One region of the Bradyrhizobium lupini genome, then DNA from elsewhere that is predicted to be linked to it. Evidence: riboswitches for the same ligand, from Rfam matches in the RefSeq annotation. Region 1 holds a riboswitch; the other holds the start of a gene.
What was found. A riboswitch is a leader RNA that binds a small molecule or an ion and turns the genes downstream of it on or off. The one in region 1 is predicted to bind cobalamin.
Positions count from the first base shown of each region.

Region 1 (8,974 bases):
CGGATTTTGTAGTCCCCTTGCGCGGGATCAGGACGAGATCGGCCGCGTTGATGGCAGTAATCGCGGCGCGCGTCAGCTGCTCGGGATCGCCGCAACCGATGCCTATCAGAGAGAGCGTGAGCATCGTGGCTGCGAAGGGCGGCCATCATGGCCGCCCGTTCGCTTGTCTCTAGGCCGCGTTGTGCAAACGCGGCGTGACGAGGCCGGGCGCGGTGACGCCGCGCAACGACTTCGCCAGCGCGAGCACGCCGAGATCGGCGAGCGGCTCGATCACGATGACCAGCGCATAGGACGCCGCGAAGGTCGCGATGTTGGCGAGGTTGGTCGCGCCGAAGCCGGAGCCATAAATCGCCCAGAACGCCACCCAGGCGATGACGCCCGCCTGATAGGTCGTCGAAAGCGCCAGCGCCTGGCGGTACTTCAGATCGACATAGGCCGTGTTGCTCGAAATGATCCGCGTGGCGATCGCCTGGATTCCGAACAGCGGCACCAATAGCGTGGTGACGTTCATGCCATATTGCGGCAGGTCGGGCGGCTCGAAGAAGATGCCCTGGAACAGCAGGCCAAACGCGAGGCCGAAGGCCGCAGGCGCCGCGCCAAACAGCAGGAACAAGGTCGAGCCGAGGATGAAGTGCACTTCGGAGACGCCGACCGGGAAGTGCGGCAGGATCTCGAAGAAGATAAACACAAGTCCCGTGGTGGCGAGCGTCCGCGCCGCGAACGACGTGATGCCCTGCTCGCGCACGGTCTCAGCCGCGAGCTTCAGGGCAACACCGCCGACAGCGATGCCGGTTGCGTAACTCAATACGAGCTTGGCGTCCGAGACTAGTCCGGGTTCGATATGCATGGCTCAGATCCTTCTTGCCGTCACACCCGACGGCCTTGGCCTCAAAACATGCACGGCCGGTCTCCTGGCTCGCGGTTCACTGGGAGTCTCCGGCCTTCCCGGGCCTCGCGGCCCAGTGGCTGATCGAAGTCCCTCACCGCTTACAGTCGCGGGGGCGGCTGGGGTTTTGGGCGCCGCAACTGGGTCCGCCCATCCCCATTCCCGATTATGCTCCGGCGCTTTGCGCCGCGTCGAGCACCATGCGTCTCCTGTGTGCCTCTTTCGCCGGCCGGGCGTCAAGGGGCGACGGGCGGACGAGGCGGTCATGACGGATAATTCCCCGCCAGCGCGCCGAACAGGATGACGGCCGCCGTGGAGGCCGCTCCGCCCCGCGCAAGCTGCTCAGCAAGTTCCGAAATGGTGGTGCGGACCAGCCGCTCATCGGGACGGCCGAGCGATTCGGCAAACAACGCCGGCGTGGTTGGGGCGAGCCCGTGCTCGATCAATTTGACGACCAACGCCGGAAACGTCCGCCGGCCCATATAGACCACGGTTGTCGCCTCCGGATCGGCCAGCGCCGCCCAATTGAGATCTGGCGGCAGCTCGCCGGTGACGTCCGCCCCGGTCACGAACTGCACGCGGCGCGAGGTGTGACGCCGGGTCAGCGGAATGCCGGCTTGCGCGGCGGCGACACAGGCCGAGGTGACGCCGGGAATGATCTCGTAGCCGATGCCCGCTTCGCGCAGCGTCTCGAGCTCCTCCTCAAGCCGGCCAAAGATGCCGGCATCGCCCGACTTCAATCGCACCACGCGCGCGCCTGTCACGGCATAGTCGACCAGCAGGCGGTTGACATGGTGCTGCTTGGTCGAGGCCCGCCCTGCCCGCTTTCCCACCGCGACGAGATTGGCGCCGGGCCGGGCCAGATCGAGGATCGCGCCTGAAGCAAGATCGTCATAGAGCACAACGTCGGCCTCGCGCAGCCGCGCTGCACCCTTGAGCGTGAGCAGCTCGGGATCGCCGGGCCCGGCGGAGACAAAGGAGACAAAACCGCTCACCGGTCCTCCGCGATCAGATGGAAGAACGTGCCGGTGGCTTGTCCCCGCCGCGAGCCGGTCTCGGCAATGACCGCACCTGTCGCGTCGTGCACGACCGCCAGCGCCGTGTCGGGCTGCGCGACTATGGTCGAATAGTGGAATTCATGGCCACGCAGGCGTGCACCCGCCTGATGACCCGGCATCGGCGCGGCGAGCTCGGCCAGACGATAGCCCAGATGCATGCGGCGCTTGGCAAAGCTCGTCTCCAGGCCGAGCAGGCCCGTCATCTCGTGGCTGATGCCATCGGCGTCGGTCAAAGCGGTGCCCAGCACCATATAGCCCCCGCATTCGCCGTGCACCGGGCGCGTCTCGGCGAAGGCGCGCAATCCGCTGCGGAAGCGCGCATTGGCAGCGATCCTGCCGGCCTGCAGCTCGGGATAGCCGCCAGGCAGCCAGCACACATCGGCGACCGGATCAGGGGCTTCATCGGCGAGCGGCGAGAATGTCGAGATCTCCGCACCCGCCGCGCGCCACGCTTCCAGCATGTGCGGATAGACGAAGGAGAACGCGGCATCACGGGCAAGCGCAATGCGCTGGCCGGGCGGCGTCACGTTGACGCCGCTTGCGGCAGGTTGCGGCGACCAGGTGGCCGCCGAACGCAGCACCGCGTCGAGATCGACATGCTCGGCAACGAAGCGCGCGGCCTCGTCGATCAGCTTGCCGATTTCCGCCTGCTCCTCGGCCTGCACCAGTCCGAGATGCCGCTTCGGCAGGCTGATCTCGGCATGGCGCGGCAGCGCGCCGAATACGGCGATGCCGGCATCCAGCAGCGCGCGCCGCACGAGGGCTTCGTGGCGCGGGCTCGCAACGCGATTGAGCACGACGCCTGCAAGGCGCACACCGGGGCGGTAGTCGCGAAGGCCCGCCGCGATCGCGGCCGCCGTTTGTGCCTGTCCTGAGGGATCGATCACCAGCAGCACCGGCCAGTCCAGCATCTCCGCGATGTCGGCGGTCGCCCCGGTGCCGCAGACGCCACGCGCGGCGACGCCGTCGAACAGACCCATCGAGCCTTCGGCCAGCACGACATCGGCGTCAATGCCGCGACTGACGAGATGCGAGATTGTCCCGCGATCCATCGCCCAACTGTCGACATTGACCGAGGCGCGTCCCGTCGCGGCGGCATGAAACGCGGGATCGATGTAATCGGGGCCGCTCTTGAAGCACTGCACCCGCAATCCGCTGTTGCGCCAGGCGCGAGCAAGCGCCAGCGTCAGTGTGGTCTTGCCGACGCCGGAGGCCGGCGCGGAGATAACGAGCCCTGCCGCCATCACGACACCTCCGGAAAGCGCGGCTCGGCGCCGACCGGCCGATAGCGGCGGTCATAGTCGGCAGCATAGAGACGGCTCTCGGAAAAATCCGCCGAGCCCAGCGTCTTGCCGACCAGGATCAACGCGGTGCGCTCCATCTCGCCCCCGACCGCAGCGTCGAGTGTTGCGAGCGTGGCGCGGATGATGCGCTGCTCGGGCCAGCTCGCACGCCAGACGATCGCGACCGGGCAATCCGCGCCATAATGCGGCGTCAGCTCAGCGAAGACCTTGTCGAGCAGATGAATCGACAGATGGATGGCGAGCACCGCGCCGGTGGCGGCGAAGGCGGCAAGCTTCTCGCCTTCGGGCATCGCGCTGGCGCGGCCCGGCGTGCGCGTCAGCACCACGGTCTGGGCAAGGCCGGGCAGCGTCAGCTCGGCCTCCAGCGCAGCCGCGGCGGCCGAGAAAGAGGGAACGCCGGGCGTGACCGTGTAGGGAATGTCGAGCGTGCGCAGGCGGCGGAGCTGTTCGCCCATCGCCGACCAGATCGAGAGATCACCGGAATGCAGCCGCGCAACGTCCTTGCCATCGGCATGGGCGGCGGCGATCTCCGCGACGATCTCATCGAGCGACAGCGGCGCGGTGTTGACGATCCGCGCCCCGGGCGGGCAATGCGCCAAGACGCCCTCGGGCACAAGTGAGCCAGCATAGAGGCAGACCGGACAGGCGGCGATGAGATCGCGGCCGCGCAACGTCAGCAAGTCAGGAGCGCCTGGCCCTGCCCCGATGAAATGCACCGTCATGCGCCGTCTCCTTCCGCGATCGCCGCGGTCGCGGTGCGATCCTGCGAGACCACCCGCGTCGCAATCAATCGCGCGCGAGGTCCGGCCGCTGCGAGCGCCGCCGCCTCGGCAACCGATCCCGTCCCGAACTTTTCCACGACGAGCTTTGACTGCGTCGGCGTGTCGATGCCAACAAGCACTTCGGCGGCAACCGCCTTGATCGGCAAGCCGCATTCGCGCGCGAGCTGCTTCAACACCTCCTCGTCGGCCTTATCGCTGACCGTCGCCACTGCTGCGAGGCCTTCGGGACCACCGGCCGCCAGAAGCGCCTCACGCAGCGAGGCCAGCGTGACGTCCCGCTTGAATCCGAGCCCGGCGACCTTCATCGGACCGCGCTCCATTGCACCACGGGCCGCACGGCCTCCCAGGACCGGTAGCGGCCGAGCGAAGCGGCATGCGCAATCTCGACCCGCATCAATTCGCCGCCGTGGCGCTGGTGCAGCTCACCGAGCAACGCTTCCGTCTCCAACGTTACTGAATGCGCGACCAGCCGCGTACCGGGCGAGAGCCGCGGCCAGATGGCGTCGAACATCGCGATGTCGAGACCGCCGCCGATGAACACGGCGTCAGGCCCGTCCAGCGTAGCAAGGGTTTCAGGCGCTTTTCCCGCGATGACTGTGATCCGATGTGCCAACCCGAACGCCGTCGCATTGCTGCGAATGTTCGCTGCGCGATCCTCGCGCGCCTCGACGGCGATCGCGGTGCCCCCGCACAGCGTCCACTCGACCGAGATCGAGCCCGAGCCCGCACCGATGTCCCATAGCCGTTCACCGGGACGCGGCGCCAGCGCCGAAAGCGCGAGCGCACGGACCGGACGCTTAGTGATCTGGCCGTCATGGACGAAGAGTTCGTCCGATAGTCCCGAGCTGTGGGGGATGCCCTGCGCGCCCGCCGCCTCAACGGCTACCGCGACCAGATTTCCGGCAAGATCGCCTGCGAAGCTGTCGGCGCGATGCGCGTTGATCCTTTCGCGCGGCCCGCCAAGCGCAGCGAGTGTCCAGAATGCCGAGGCACCCCATCCGCGCGCCGTCAGCCATTTCGCGAGATCGCCTGCCGCCTTTGCGTCGCGCACGAGACAAATGATGCGTGCCCCTCGCGCCAGGTGTGGCACGAGACGCTCGAATGGCGCGGCGTGGAGACCGAGACAGGCAACGGATTCCAGACGCCAGCCAAGCCGCGCAGCAACGAGCGAGAATGTCGAGGGAGCCGCATACGCGATCCATTCGTCGCCATGGAGCTTCTCGGCGAGGCTCGCGCCGGCCCCGTGCCAGAACGGATCGCCGGAGGCGAGCACCGCCGTCGGGCGACCACGGCAGCTCAACACGATTTCTGCATCGAACGGCACCGGCCATGGACGGCCGCGCCCGGTTATGCCGGCGAGTGCAAGATGCCGTTCACCGCCAAAGACAGTTTCGGCATCATCGAGCGCCTTTCGGCTTGCCTCGGACAGCCCGGCAAGGCCATCTTCGCCGATACCGATGATGGTCAGCCAGGGATCAGCCATGACGCGCGCCCTCATTCTGGGCGGAACGGCCGACGCGAGCCTGCTCGCGGCGGAGATCGCGCGCGCCGGCGTCGATGCCGTGTATTCCTATGGCGGCCGCACCCGCGCGCCCGCCGGTCAGCCGTTGCCGACGCGGATCGGCGGTTTTGGCGGCGCAAGCGGACTTGTCGATTACATTGGTCGGAAACACATCACGCATGTAATCGACGCGACGCATCCCTTTGCCGCCGAGATGAGCCGCAATGCGGTCGCGGCATGTGCGGAAACCGGCACGCCGCTGATCGCTCTCGAGCGAGCGCCGTGGACCAAAGCGCCCGGCGACAACTGGATCGAAATACCTGATGTCGACGCCGCGGTCACCGCACTGCCTGAAGTGCCGGCAAATGTGTTCCTCGCCATCGGCCGCCAGCACATCGCGCCGTTCGCGACCAAGCCGCAGCACGCCTACACGCTGAGATTCGTCGATCCGCCCGATGCGCCGGTGCCCTTCGCCGCGGACGTCATCGTGTCGCGTGGGCCGTTTACGCTTGAGGGCGAACTGGAGATGCTGCGCGCGCGAGGCATCACCCGGATCGTCGCCCGCAATTCCGGCGGCGACGGCGCGCGCGCCAAGATCGACGCCGCCCGCAGGCTCGGCCTGCCCGTGATCATGATCTCGCGGCCGCAACTGCCGGAACGCTTGCGGGTCGAGAGCGTGGCCGAGATCATGCAGTGGCTCGGTCATCGGGCCTGCCTCGGCGCATAGACCCAGCGGCCGACGCGGCGTGTCTGCGAGTTGCCGACGATCACCAGCGTGCGCATGTCGGCCATCTCGGGCCGGGCTTCGTTCAGCCTGACGGTCTCGATCTTTTCGTCGGCGGCGCTGATCGCGCGCGCGAAAATCACAAGACGGTCGCCACAGCCGGCCTCGTTCAGCACCGCGAGCGCACGGCCAAATCCTTCCGGCCGGCTCGCCGAGCGCGGATTGTACATCGCGATGGCAAAATCGGCTTCCGCGGCGAGCCGCAGGCGCTTCTCGATCACCGCCCACGGCTTGAGATTATCGGAGAGATTGATCGCGCAGAAATCATGGCCGAGCGGTGCGCCGGCGCGCGCGGCAGCCGCCAGCATCGCAGTGACGCCGGGCAGCACGCGGATCGGCAGCTCCTGCCATTGCGGCGCCTGTTCGAGCGCCTCGAACACGGCGGACGCCATCGCGAAGACGCCGGGGTCGCCGGAGGACACGATGACGACTTGGCCGCCTTCGGCCGCGAGCCGCAGCGCCTCGCTCGCGCGCTGCAGCTCTTCGCGATTGTCGGAAGGATGCAAAGTGAGCCCTGCCCGCGCTGGCACGCGCGCGACATAGGGCGCGTAGCCCAGAATGTCGGTCGCGGCGGCAAGCGCGGCGGAGACCTCGGGCGTCACCAGCGCAGCGCTGCCCGGGCCGAGGCCAGCGATGGTCAGCGTGCCCGTCATTCGGCGGCGTCCGGATGCCGGCCCTTGCCGTGCACGAGCACGATCGCAAAATAGGGGCAGTCGGCGGCGTCGATCTCCGCAAGCCGCACCACGCGCTCGCCCGGCATGGTGCCGCGCTCGACCAGCCACGCATCGTCCAGCCGTCCGGCGGCAGCGAGCGCGCGGCGCACTTTCGCGAGATTGCGCCCAGTCTTCATGATCACGAGCGCATCGGAATCGCGCATGCGGCGTTCGAGCTCGTCCTCGGCGAGCGTGCCCATGAGCACCGTCGTCACGTCGTCGCCGAGCGCAATCGGCTGTCCCACGCCATTCCAGCAGCCGACCATGCCGGGAATGCCGGCGATCACCTCGATCTCGACGCGGCCCTGCAGGCGCATGTGCAGATGCATGAAGGAGCCGTAGAAGTAAGGATCGCCCTCGCAGAGCACGACGACGTCGACCGCGCGCGCCAGCCGCGCCAGTCGCTCCGCCCATTCGTCGTAGAAGCCGGCAAGCAACTGGACATATTCAGGCGTGTCGAAGGCGATCTCGGTCGTAACAGGATATTCCATCGGATATTCGGTGACGTCGGCAGCCAGCATGCCCTCGACGATGCGGCGCGCCTGGCCGGGCCGGCCCTTTTTGCGGAAATAGGCGACATGCCTCGCGCCGCGCACCGTGCGATCGGCGCGCACGCTCATCATATCAGGGTCACCGGGGCCGAGACCGCAGCAGATGATGCGTCCCATCGCTATTCGCTCCGGCTCGCCAGCGCGTTCACGGCGGCGACCGTGATCGCGGAACCGCCAAGGCGGCCCTCGACCGTCAGCGCCGGCACCGGGGAAACGGCCATCAGCGCAGCCTTGGATTCGGCCGCGCCGACGAAGCCGACCGGACAGCCGATGATTGCCGCGGGCCGTGGGCAGTCCCGGTCCTCCAGCATGTTGAGGAGATGGAACAGCGCGGTCGGCGCATTGCCGATCGCCACGATCGCGCCGTCGAGATGCGGCCGCCACAGCTCCAGGGCCGCGGCCGAACGGGTGTTGCGCATGGACTGCGCGAGCGCGGGAACGGTCTCGTCGCCCAGCGTGCAGATGACGGCGTTGGCGGCGGGAAGCCGCGCCCGCGTAATTCCTTCAGAGACCATGCGCGCGTCGCACAGGATCGGTGCGCCCTTCTGCAAGGCCGCGCGTGCGGCGACCGCCATGCCTGATGTGAAGCGGATATGCGCTTCGAGGCCCACCATGCCGGCGGCATGGATCATCCGCACCACCACCTGCTCCTCGTCCGGCGTGAAGCGCGCAAGATCGGCTTCGGCCCGGATGGTGGCAAAGGACTGCCGGTAGATCGCAGCGCCGTCGGTCTCGTACGTGTGCGGCATCAGTGCCCTCCCATCAGGATGGAGGGATCTTTGACGATGTCGTCGCGATTCAGCCCGCGCAGGATGGGCTCATCGCGCGTCGACCCGGCGCGCACGAGATCGAAGCCTGCGCCGGTCGCGACCAGAGTGATGGCGGCGGGACCAGAATGGGCGCAGCCCTTGGCACAGCCGGAGACGTGTAGCCGTGCGGCCGCGCCGATGTTCGGCGCCAGGGCCGCGGCAAGGCCACGGGTATCGGCATGCGCCTCGCGACAGCGTGGCGCACCGCTACAGGCGATGACGCGCAGCGCAGGGTCGTAGGCCTCGGTGATCAGGCCGGTCGCGTTCGGCATCACGCGCTTGGCTTCGCTCAAAACCATCCGCCACGGCGTCATGCGCAGCGCATGTCCGCAACCGGCGAACTGGTTGAGCGTTGCATGCGCCATCTGTCCGAAGGCGACCCCGACCATCGCACCTTGCGCATAGAGGCCGGGACGCGCCGCGGCCATGATCGGCGCCGGCTCGGCCTCGCCGCGCAATGCCGCCGGCAAGATTGCACCGGCTGCAAGATGCGCCGCCATCCGCCCTCGCCCGCCTCTCGCGCCGCCGGAGGTCACGAACCAGCCGGCGAATGCGAGCGCGGTGGTCACGGCCTCGCCACGTGGGA
Region 1 covers NZ_CP162553.1:1,068,206-1,077,179, forward strand. Annotated here, with positions in the region: gene cobF (precorrin-6A synthase (deacetylating)) at 1-124, opposite strand, end outside; gene AB3L03_RS05425 (energy-coupling factor ABC transporter permease) at 170-847, opposite strand; cobalamin riboswitch at 884-1,104, opposite strand; gene cobA (uroporphyrinogen-III C-methyltransferase) at 1,150-1,881, opposite strand; gene AB3L03_RS05435 (cobyrinate a,c-diamide synthase) at 1,878-3,188, opposite strand; gene cobM (precorrin-4 C(11)-methyltransferase) at 3,188-3,970, opposite strand; gene AB3L03_RS05445 (cobalamin biosynthesis protein) at 3,967-4,335, opposite strand; gene cbiE (precorrin-6y C5,15-methyltransferase (decarboxylating) subunit CbiE) at 4,332-5,513, opposite strand; gene AB3L03_RS05455 (cobalt-precorrin-6A reductase) at 5,512-6,258, shown strand; gene cobJ (precorrin-3B C(17)-methyltransferase) at 6,234-6,968, opposite strand; gene AB3L03_RS05465 (precorrin-2 C(20)-methyltransferase) at 6,965-7,696, opposite strand; gene AB3L03_RS05470 (precorrin-8X methylmutase) at 7,699-8,328, opposite strand; gene cobG (precorrin-3B synthase) at 8,328-8,974, opposite strand, start outside.

Region 2 (8,974 bases), 1.7 Mb from region 1:
CCGCGTCGCAGGCTCGAAGGCGCATCATGAGCATCTCGAAATCCCGCCCAAGCTGATGGAGGCCAGCGTGTTCTCGTCGATGGCGGCGGAGTTTCGTCGCCCGGCTGTTTCTTCGGAATGGGCAGACGCGAACCGCGGGGCATATCCAGTAGATTGTTTCATCGAGGGACCGTCGTTCGACCAGTCCGGGAATCTCTATGTCGTCGACATCCCCTTCGGCCGCATTTCCGGATTTCACCGGAGGGCGTCTGGTCTTTGATCATCGAATACGACGGCTGGCCGAACGTCTGAAGGTTGCTCCGGACGGCCGGGTGCTCGTGTCCGACTATATCAACGGTCTCCTGGAGCTCGATCCACAGAGAGGGACCATCCGACCGTTGCTGGGCCACCGCAATTCCGAGTCCTTCAGAGGCTGCAACGACCTGCATATCGCGACCAAAGGCGACATCTATTTCACCGATCAGGGCCAGACTGGATTGCACGATCGGACCGGCCGGGCATTTCGACTGTGCCCTGACGGCCGGATCATTGCTTGATTTCTAATGGCCCGGGCCCGAATGGCCTGGTGCTCAGTCCGGACGAGACCGTATTGTTCGTTGCAATGACGCGCGACAATAGCATCTGGCGCGTACCGCTGATGCGTGATGGCGTGGGGAAAGTCGGACGATTCAGCTGGTTCTTCGCGACGAGCGGTCCTGACGGACTGACGGTCGATCAAAAAAAGGGTGGCTCTTTGTCGCGCATGATTCCCTCGGCCACGTTTTCGTATTGGCGCCAAACGGCGAAGCGGTCCGCTTGCATCCAGTCCTGCGCAGGGGGGAGCTGCACGAATGTCATATTGGACGCGGCACTCGGCACATTGCTCATTACGGAATCCTCTACCGGATCAGTGTTGATGGCTGATCTCGCGCACCTTCATCGAAATTCGCCAGCAGGAGTGGCAAGGTGGTGCGGAATCCTTTTACGCGCCGGTCCGCCGCACCAAGATGCAGGAATGAGTCTGGTAGACAACTGGCTAGCCAGTTGCCGAGAGAATGTAATTGGTGACGAATGGATGGCGTTTGTGTGCGGTGATCTCAAACCAGAGCCAGTAAATCGCACTGCATGGAAGCGCAAAAGAAGGATTCGTAAGGCTGGGTCGGGCTCCGCCAGGAACGGGCCGCCGCCGACCTGCCGCTATTGGTCGGGCGGGTCGCGGTATCGCTTCCCACAAATGCAGAATGATTGATCGCTGATATTTTCGAACGCTCTCGCCAAGAAGGCCGAAGAGGTAACCGCTCGCGGCGGGAGTCAGCATCGCATCAGCGTCAAGGGTTCTCGATCATGCTCGGCCGCGACGCACGCGTGAAGCGTTCGTTTTGAGAAGCAACAAGCCCAGGATTTACTGCTTGAAGGACTTTACCGATAGCACGCTAGCCCAGGAGCGCTTTAAGCGTGTGGCGCAGAGGTCGTACTACTGTCAGAGCCTCTTGCGCGCGCGCAATCCTCCAACCCGATATCCCCTCTCCTCGTAGAAGTGGCGTACCCGTTCTAGGGCCGGATAGCCATTCGGAGGCAACGCAACCTCAATCATCTGCCAGCCGCGGCGCTTCGCCTCCGAATCTACCGCCTCGAGCAGATGCCGACCGCAGTCAGAGCTCCGGAAGTCACGAGAAATCCATAGCTCCTGAAGCACGCCGTACGCTCCGGCTGCTCTCACGGCCTGTACGGCCGAGATGCTAGCTATCCCTACAATCTGCCCGGTGCCTTGTTCCTCGACGACAAAAATGAAGCCCTGTTCGGGATCCTGAATCAGGTGCAACGCCGCCCGCTTCGCGCCTTGAAGGCTGAACTCCGGTCCGGGGCCACCTAACTCGGAAAGTAGCTCTTCGACCGCTTTTGCGACCGCGTTCTCATCTCCTGGCACGCTCTTGCGCAAAGCCGTGCCCGCGCTGGACAGGCCTTGCCCTTCAGCGCCAACACGAACACCCGACCTAGCCCTCTGGAGGAAATTCATGCTCAGGAGAATACAGAAAACGCAATTGAAAGCAACTATCAGGCTCGGTAGGAAGCAGCACGTCCACACTCGCTATAGGCAACAGAGTTGAGGTAATTGCAAGCCATTGCCGTTCTCAGAATCGACTGCGGCTTGAGCGGCTGCGAACTCATGATGGGTTGCCTTCGATTGGAAAATATTCACCAAACGGCACACGCCGGTCATGCCGATCAAACGTTCGTAAGAGTGATTGCCGATCGTCGCTCACGAACTACTCGATTCAATAAATCGTGCGCCTCGATGATCGCAGCGCCATAGAGCGTCAGCTCGGTGCGTGCGAAGGAGAGATTCCGACCTCGCGTGCGTCACTCGCACAAAGTTGCGCGAAGCGCGACAGGTATCATACGCGTGCGCCCGATAAAATCGTCTGAGCAAGATCGCGAAAGATCTTGCACACCAATGCACTATCTTAAGCTTATCTCGAACAATCGAAAGATATCGGGAAGCACAGCTTGTTTGGACCTTCGCTCCTCGTTTAAGGCACCCTCACGGAACGGGAGTGGTTGCGATGGAACATGGGCAGGCCGGACTGGTCGGAGGGAAACCTGTAATCTTCGGGCAACGTAAGGTGCGGCCGCGGGCGTGCCTGGTCGGCAAGCGGCATCTGCGCGCCTTTCTACGGGATGTGCTGGAGGATATGGGATTTGTTATCAGCGAATGCAGGACTGCTGACGAGATGCCGCACGTACTCCGCACGGAGCTCCCTGATCTGATCCTGCTCGGCATTGGCTCGGACCGCATCGAGCCTGGACGATTGCTCGAGATGCTGGTACGCGAAGAATTTGCAGGCCGAGTGCTGGCGTTCGGAGCCCGCGAGTCGATCATCATGGCGGCAGTGCAGCAGGTCGGTAGTGAATATGGACTTGCTATGCTGCCGCCGCTCAAGGCGCCGTTTGCAGCCGAGACGTTGCGCGATCGGATCGCCATGCTCTTGCCAAGAGAGCCGGCGCCCCGTCCCGCGGTCCATGTCGGAGAAGCCTTACACGCTGGCTGGCTTGAGCTCTGGTATGAGCCGAAGTTTGACGCGTGTACCCTTAGCCGCCGCGGCGCCGAGGCGCATGTGCGAATGCGGCACCCGACCTGGGGCGTCGTTCCACCAGCCTATTTCATCCCGGAACCTCACGATCCGCATTTTAGGGGGTTGTCGCAGTTCGTGATCGACCGCGCGATCAAGGATTGGCAGTATCTTCTGGAGCAGCAAACTTCGATTGATCTCTCCATCAATCTCCCGGCAGCATTCCTGATTGACCCGCAGGCGGTACGCGATCTCTGTCGGCGCATGCCGTCGCACCCCGCTTTCGGCGGTTTGACGATTGAAATCGAGAGCGTGGAAGCTATCCAGAACCTAGATCTCCTGGTCGAGGTTGCGCGTGAGGTTCGCTTTCACAACATTGGCCTTGCAATCGACAATGTCGGTGCCAATTGGCCGCAGCTGATGGGGGTGACAAAATTCCCGTTCATGAAATTGAAAGTGGATCGTCAGTTCGTCGGCGGCTGCGCGAATGGGCCCCTCAAGCGAACGGTGTGCCGCCATATCGTCGATATAGCCAAAGAGTATAATGTGCGCACCGTCGCCGAAGGTGTGGAGAGCCAGGCCGACCTAATCGCTGTGGCCGAACTCGGCTTCGACCTTGCGCAGGGCCATTTGTTCGGAAAAGCCATGCCACTGAAGCAATTTGCACAGTCATCTTTCAACCCTGCTCCAGCTCGTCCAAAATAGTTGCGAGTGGCTGAGTGCGGCCAAGCGACGATCACGAGCACCGCCATGCCTACTCGCACCAGGCATGAGGCTGAGTGCAATTCAATCGGTCTGCAAAGCCAGTGTTGCGCGTCCCGCCGCCACTTCATTTCCCTCCGAAGCTTGTTATACAACAAGCCCGTTTTGGCAAGCCTCCAGCGAGTCCTCCGCAGCTAGCGTTGCAGCCATGAGCGAGGCTTGCACAAACCTCCAGTCGGGGTGATGTGACCGGAGGTTTGCCGAGATCCGACCTAGACCTGCGCCGTTCGCGGCTTTTTGTCGCCGCCGGTTGAGGAAGCGTCAGCCTCGCTTGCTCCCGCGCTGACGTGCCAAACAGACGCTTTCAGAGTCAAGTCGCGACTGGCTCTCGCAAGAGGGCCCGAGGGCTCGTAGCCTGAAATTGAAGCGACCTGTTGCTGTCGCAGATGCAACATGGTCTCAGACCCGGGACAGCCGAATTGGGAAAATTGCCCAACATTGAGCGCGTCTGCGTTTGGCACGGCATTTGAAAGGGATCGCCCATGGCATCGCTCGCCTAAGGAGTCGGAAGGCATGGCTTACAAGATCGTCGCTTCGCAATGCACCGTTTGTGGCGCATGTGAGTTCGAGTGTCCCAACGCGGCGATCAGTCTGAAGCGCGACATTTACGTTATCGATGCCAAAAAATGTACGGAGTGCGAGGGCCATTGCGACACGCCGCAATGCGCGGTGGTCTGTCCGGTCCCTGACACCTGTGTCCCGTCCAAGACAGGATAGGCAGCCCGCGACCAAAAGGCCTCATCGCTCGATTTCGCGAACGAAGTTGTAGATGTGGGACCTTGAGGAGACCACGACCGCATGGGGCGCATCGAGGTCGATTAACATCGTTATGAGCTTAAGGCGCTGAGCGACTCGAGGAACCCCTCAAAGGGCTCTGTCGGAGGACACCGTCGAATTTGTCACGAACAAGGACAAGGCCCTCGATGCTCAGTGGCCGCGTTAAGGCCTATCGTCGCGGGCCGCGAGTCGAGGCGAGGCAGACCGGCGTCGAGCGGCCACCGACGCATCGAAGCCGACGCAAAAGTCGCTCAGCACGTGAACACCTAGTGCACCGAGAAGATCATCTTGGCCAACCTCACGGAGCGGTCGACCTCGTGCCTGGTCGCGGGCCCGCCGAACACCAAGGAGCCGACCTGATCATCCGTGCGGTCCTGGAGCAATCCGGCTTTCGAAATTTTTACGGAGCCTCGTGGGCAGTGAGCAAACGGATGCCGGACGAGGATGATCGCACTTCCTGACGCGCAGGTTCGAAAAGCTGCTGACGGAAAAGGTCGCCTCCTCGCGATCACACAGATACCGAAAGCGGCCCGGGTTCGTTCCGGTGGTGGAGCTCAACCGTTACGCGAGCAGGGAGCGAATGCATTTCACAAGCGGAGCCTCCACGGATCAGGGCGTGTTCACCAGGCCGCGAGCAAGACCGTCGTACCCGCCTAGTGCGCTCGTAATCGCTTGGGCAATGTCGCAGCGAGAATCAGTAGGTTGACGCATCGATCCATCGTGCGCATAATTTCAAGCCGTCGCGGTCTCCGGATTTCGTTTGATCCGGAGCTAAGAGGGAAGCCGGTGCAATGCCGGCGCTGCCCCCGCAACTGTAAGCGGCGAGCCGCTGTCCAACGAAGTCACTGAAGCCATGCGGCTTCGGGAAGGCCGGACAGCAGCGACGACCCGTGAGCCAGGAGACCTGCCTCGACAAGATATCGTCCACGGGCGGGGCGTCCCGGTGTGCGCCAAGCAGTTGTCGCTCACGCGATGTTCGCTGTCTGCGTCCGCCATGGCCTTTGCCCCAACATGGGGTCTAAGCTATGTCAATCCTTTCGCTTCCCGTTGCCACACTGGGGACGTCACGCATCGGCCCACGACGCGAACTCAAATTCGCACTCGAGAGCTACTGGGCGGGAAAATCCAGCGAAGCCGAGCTCCTCGAGGCGGGGAGTGGACTTCGTGCCGCTAATTGGGCACGGCAGAAATCCCGCGGTGCGACCGTCATTCCTTCGAATGACTTCTCGCTCTACGACCATGTGCTCGATACCAGCCTAATGGTCGGCGCCATTCCCGACGTTTACGGCTGGAACGAAGGTCCTGTGTCGCTTAAAACCTACTTCACCATGGCGCGTGGCGCTCAAGACGGTGGTCACGCTCAGCATGGGCCCGGCGTAGCCGCACAGGAGATGACGAAGTGGTTCGATACGAACTACCACTACATGGTGCCGGAATTTCACCAGGATCAGATCTTTAAGTATGCCTCTCGGAAGCCGATCGAGGAATATGAGGAGGCAAGAAGCCTCGGTTATCAGACGCGGCCCGTCCTAGTGGGCCCAGTCACTTTCCTGAAGCTCGGCAAAAGCGTAAATCCCGCATTCAATCCGCTGTCGCTGCTTGATCGACTCCTCCCCGTCTATGTCGATGTTCTCCGCGAACTAGCCTCGCGCGGCGCTGAATGGGTTCAGCTCGACGAGCCATGCCTAGTGATGGACATCGACGAAGCATCTCGGGCCGCTGTCCGCCGGGCCTATGCTCATTTCGCTAAGGCCGTGCCGGCCCTTAAAATCATGCTGGCCACATACTTCGGGGGTGTCGGCGACAATCTTGAAACAGTCTTGGCCTTGCCCGTTGCCGGGGTTCATGTCGACCTGGTTCGTGCACCTGACCAGTTGGACGCGATTGTCGCCAGAGCAGGTAGAGATCTCGTGGTCTCGCTCGGTGTCGTTGATGGTCGCAACGTGTGGCGCTCTAATCTGCCGGCGCTACTCGACCAACTTGCTCCTATGGTCAAAAAACTGGGCAGGGACCGTGTTCAGATTGCCCCCTCCTGCTCGCTGCTTCATGTTCCGGCCGACATTGAACTAGAGATCGATCTCGATCCCAATCTGAAGACGTGGTTGGCGTTCTCAGTGCAGAAGATCAAGGAACTTTCGATATTGGGCAAAGCGCTGGCTGGCCATGCTGCCGACGTGGCCGATGAACTCACGCTCTCAGAGGATGCATCCGTCACCCGCGAAACATCGCCGAAGATCCACAGTGCGAACGTCGCCGGACGAATGGCCGCGATCGACGATAGCATGCGTCGCCGTCGCAGTGCGTTCACCCAGCGCGCCGACGTCCAGCGCGTCGCCTTCGCATTGCCGATGTTTCCAACCACAACCATCGGATCCTTTCCGCAAACGGCGGACGTCCGCAATGCGCGTGCAGCTCATGCGCGGGGAGCGCTGAATGACACGCAGTACGAGCAGCTTCTGAAAGCGGAGACAGCCCATACCGTGCATTGGCAGGAAGATATCGGCCTGGACGTGCTCGTACACGGTGAGTTCGAGCGCAATGACATGGTTCAATACTTTGGCGAGCAGCTGTTGGGTTTCGCATTCACCAAGCACGGCTGGGTTCAGTCTTATGGCTCGCGGTGCGTTCGTCCTCCTATCCTGTTTGGAGATGTCTCCCGCCCGAAGCCCATGACCGTTAAATGGTGGCGACATGCGCAGTCTCTGACCAAAAAACCCGTCAAGGCTATGCTGACCGGACCGGTGACGATCCTGAACTGGTCGTTTGTCCGTGACGACATCCCGCGGAGCGAGACATGCCGACAGATCGCTCTCGCGATCCGAGACGAGGTCATCGACCTTGAGGCGGCTGGAGCGACCATGATCCAGATCGACGAGGCTGCGTTGCGGGAGGGATTGCCACTGCGCAAATCGCAGTGGAAGGACTATCTAGATTGGGCAGTGGACAGTTTCCGTGTTTGCTCCTCCGCTGTCGCTGACGGAACTCAGATCCATACGCACATGTGCTATTCCGAGTTCAACGAAATCATCGATGCGATCGCAGCAATGGATGCCGACGTCATTTCAATCGAGGCGTCGCGCTCCAAAATGGAATTGCTCGACGCTTTCAAGAGCTACAAATATCCTAATGAAATCGGGCCGGGCGTCTATGACATTCATTCACCGCGCATTCCCGCAGCAGCCGAGATCAAGCAGCTGATTGTGTTGGCGCGGCAGCGGGTTTCCGATCGGCAGCTCTGGATCAATCCCGACTGCGGACTGAAAACTCGACGATGGGAGGAGGTGCGTCCCGCGCTCGTCAATATGGTGGCCGCCGCACGCGAGTTGCGGGCCGAGGCATGATCGTACGGAGCGTGTCGCCAACCTATCTGTGAATAAGATGAACGCGCTTTGGGAGCTCGCGATAACCTTGCGAGCTTTCAAAGTTTCCAGCGCCTACGAATGCCGGTTTGCCCCGGCGGAGGCCATCGCATACAGCGGCGACAAGCTCGAATCCGGCGGACGACCGCATGCCGGCCATACCGATTAGGTGACATATTCCAAGTCACTTACGCTCGACGCGAACCACGGTCCTATCGCTTCATTTATCCATCGCGTGGATGCGTCCCATCACAACAATCTATTTTACCGCCCTTGCGGAATTTCATACCTAATTTGCGCCTTCGCGCGGTCTTCGGGAAGATTTGCTGGTATTCGGCGGTGCCAAAATACTGGCGCGTGACGGCAAACTGACGGTTGAGTTTCAGGGCTCGGCAGTCAAACCGCCTGCGCGATGGATCCCAGCTCCATCAAGGCGCTGCCCGTGCCAACCGGACAGCTGGCAAGTGGTGAGCAAGTCCTGAAGTTTACGACAGGAGCGGAAGGCAAGCGGCTCGCTAACTTGTGCAGAGCGATATCCGCTTCTTGTTGTTTGACGGCGAGTGCCCTCGTCGTAAGTCGATCGCCGGTGGTCCTCCCTACCGACGAAAGCTGGAACGATGCGGAAAGCAGCGTCGCTCCCGCGTGACTTTCGCCCGGCCTCGCATTGAGGCCGGGCGGCTTTTTATGTGCCTGCTTATCAGTGACAGCAGGGGATCATTCATTTTGGCGTCATTGCGGGACCCCGGGTTCTTGGAGCGCATCTGTTGCTGTTCGGCAGGGAATGAGGCCGGTGCTGCTAAGGCTATCTGTCTATTGAAGGCTTTGGTGTCGTGTTGGTGCGCGTCGGCAGTATCGGATATTCGATCTTAGGCAGCCGACCGGTCAGCGAATTCAGAAATGAGATAATGTCGTTTTCCTCTCTATCGCTAAGCTTGGTGCCGAGCTGGATTTCACTCATCAGGGCAACAGCTTGCTTCAGGCTCCAAACCTGTCCCGAATGAAAGTAAGGGGCTCGCAACGCGACGT
Region 2 covers NZ_CP162553.1:2,754,610-2,763,583, reverse strand. Annotated here, with positions in the region: gene AB3L03_RS13175 (citryl-CoA lyase) at 1-30, shown strand, start outside; gene AB3L03_RS13170 (hypothetical protein) at 198-536, shown strand; gene AB3L03_RS13165 (hypothetical protein) at 602-1,228, shown strand; gene AB3L03_RS13160 (GNAT family N-acetyltransferase) at 1,460-1,996, opposite strand; gene AB3L03_RS13155 (EAL domain-containing protein) at 2,544-3,755, shown strand; gene AB3L03_RS13150 (4Fe-4S binding protein) at 4,326-4,529, shown strand; cobalamin riboswitch at 5,316-5,516, shown strand; gene metE (5-methyltetrahydropteroyltriglutamate--homocysteine S-methyltransferase) at 5,615-7,930, shown strand; gene AB3L03_RS13140 (cytochrome-c peroxidase) at 8,751-8,974, opposite strand, start outside.
Region 2: linked by a shared signal. The riboswitch ahead of metE (5-methyltetrahydropteroyltriglutamate--homocysteine S-methyltransferase) and the one ahead of AB3L03_RS05425 (energy-coupling factor ABC transporter permease) in region 1 are both predicted to bind cobalamin.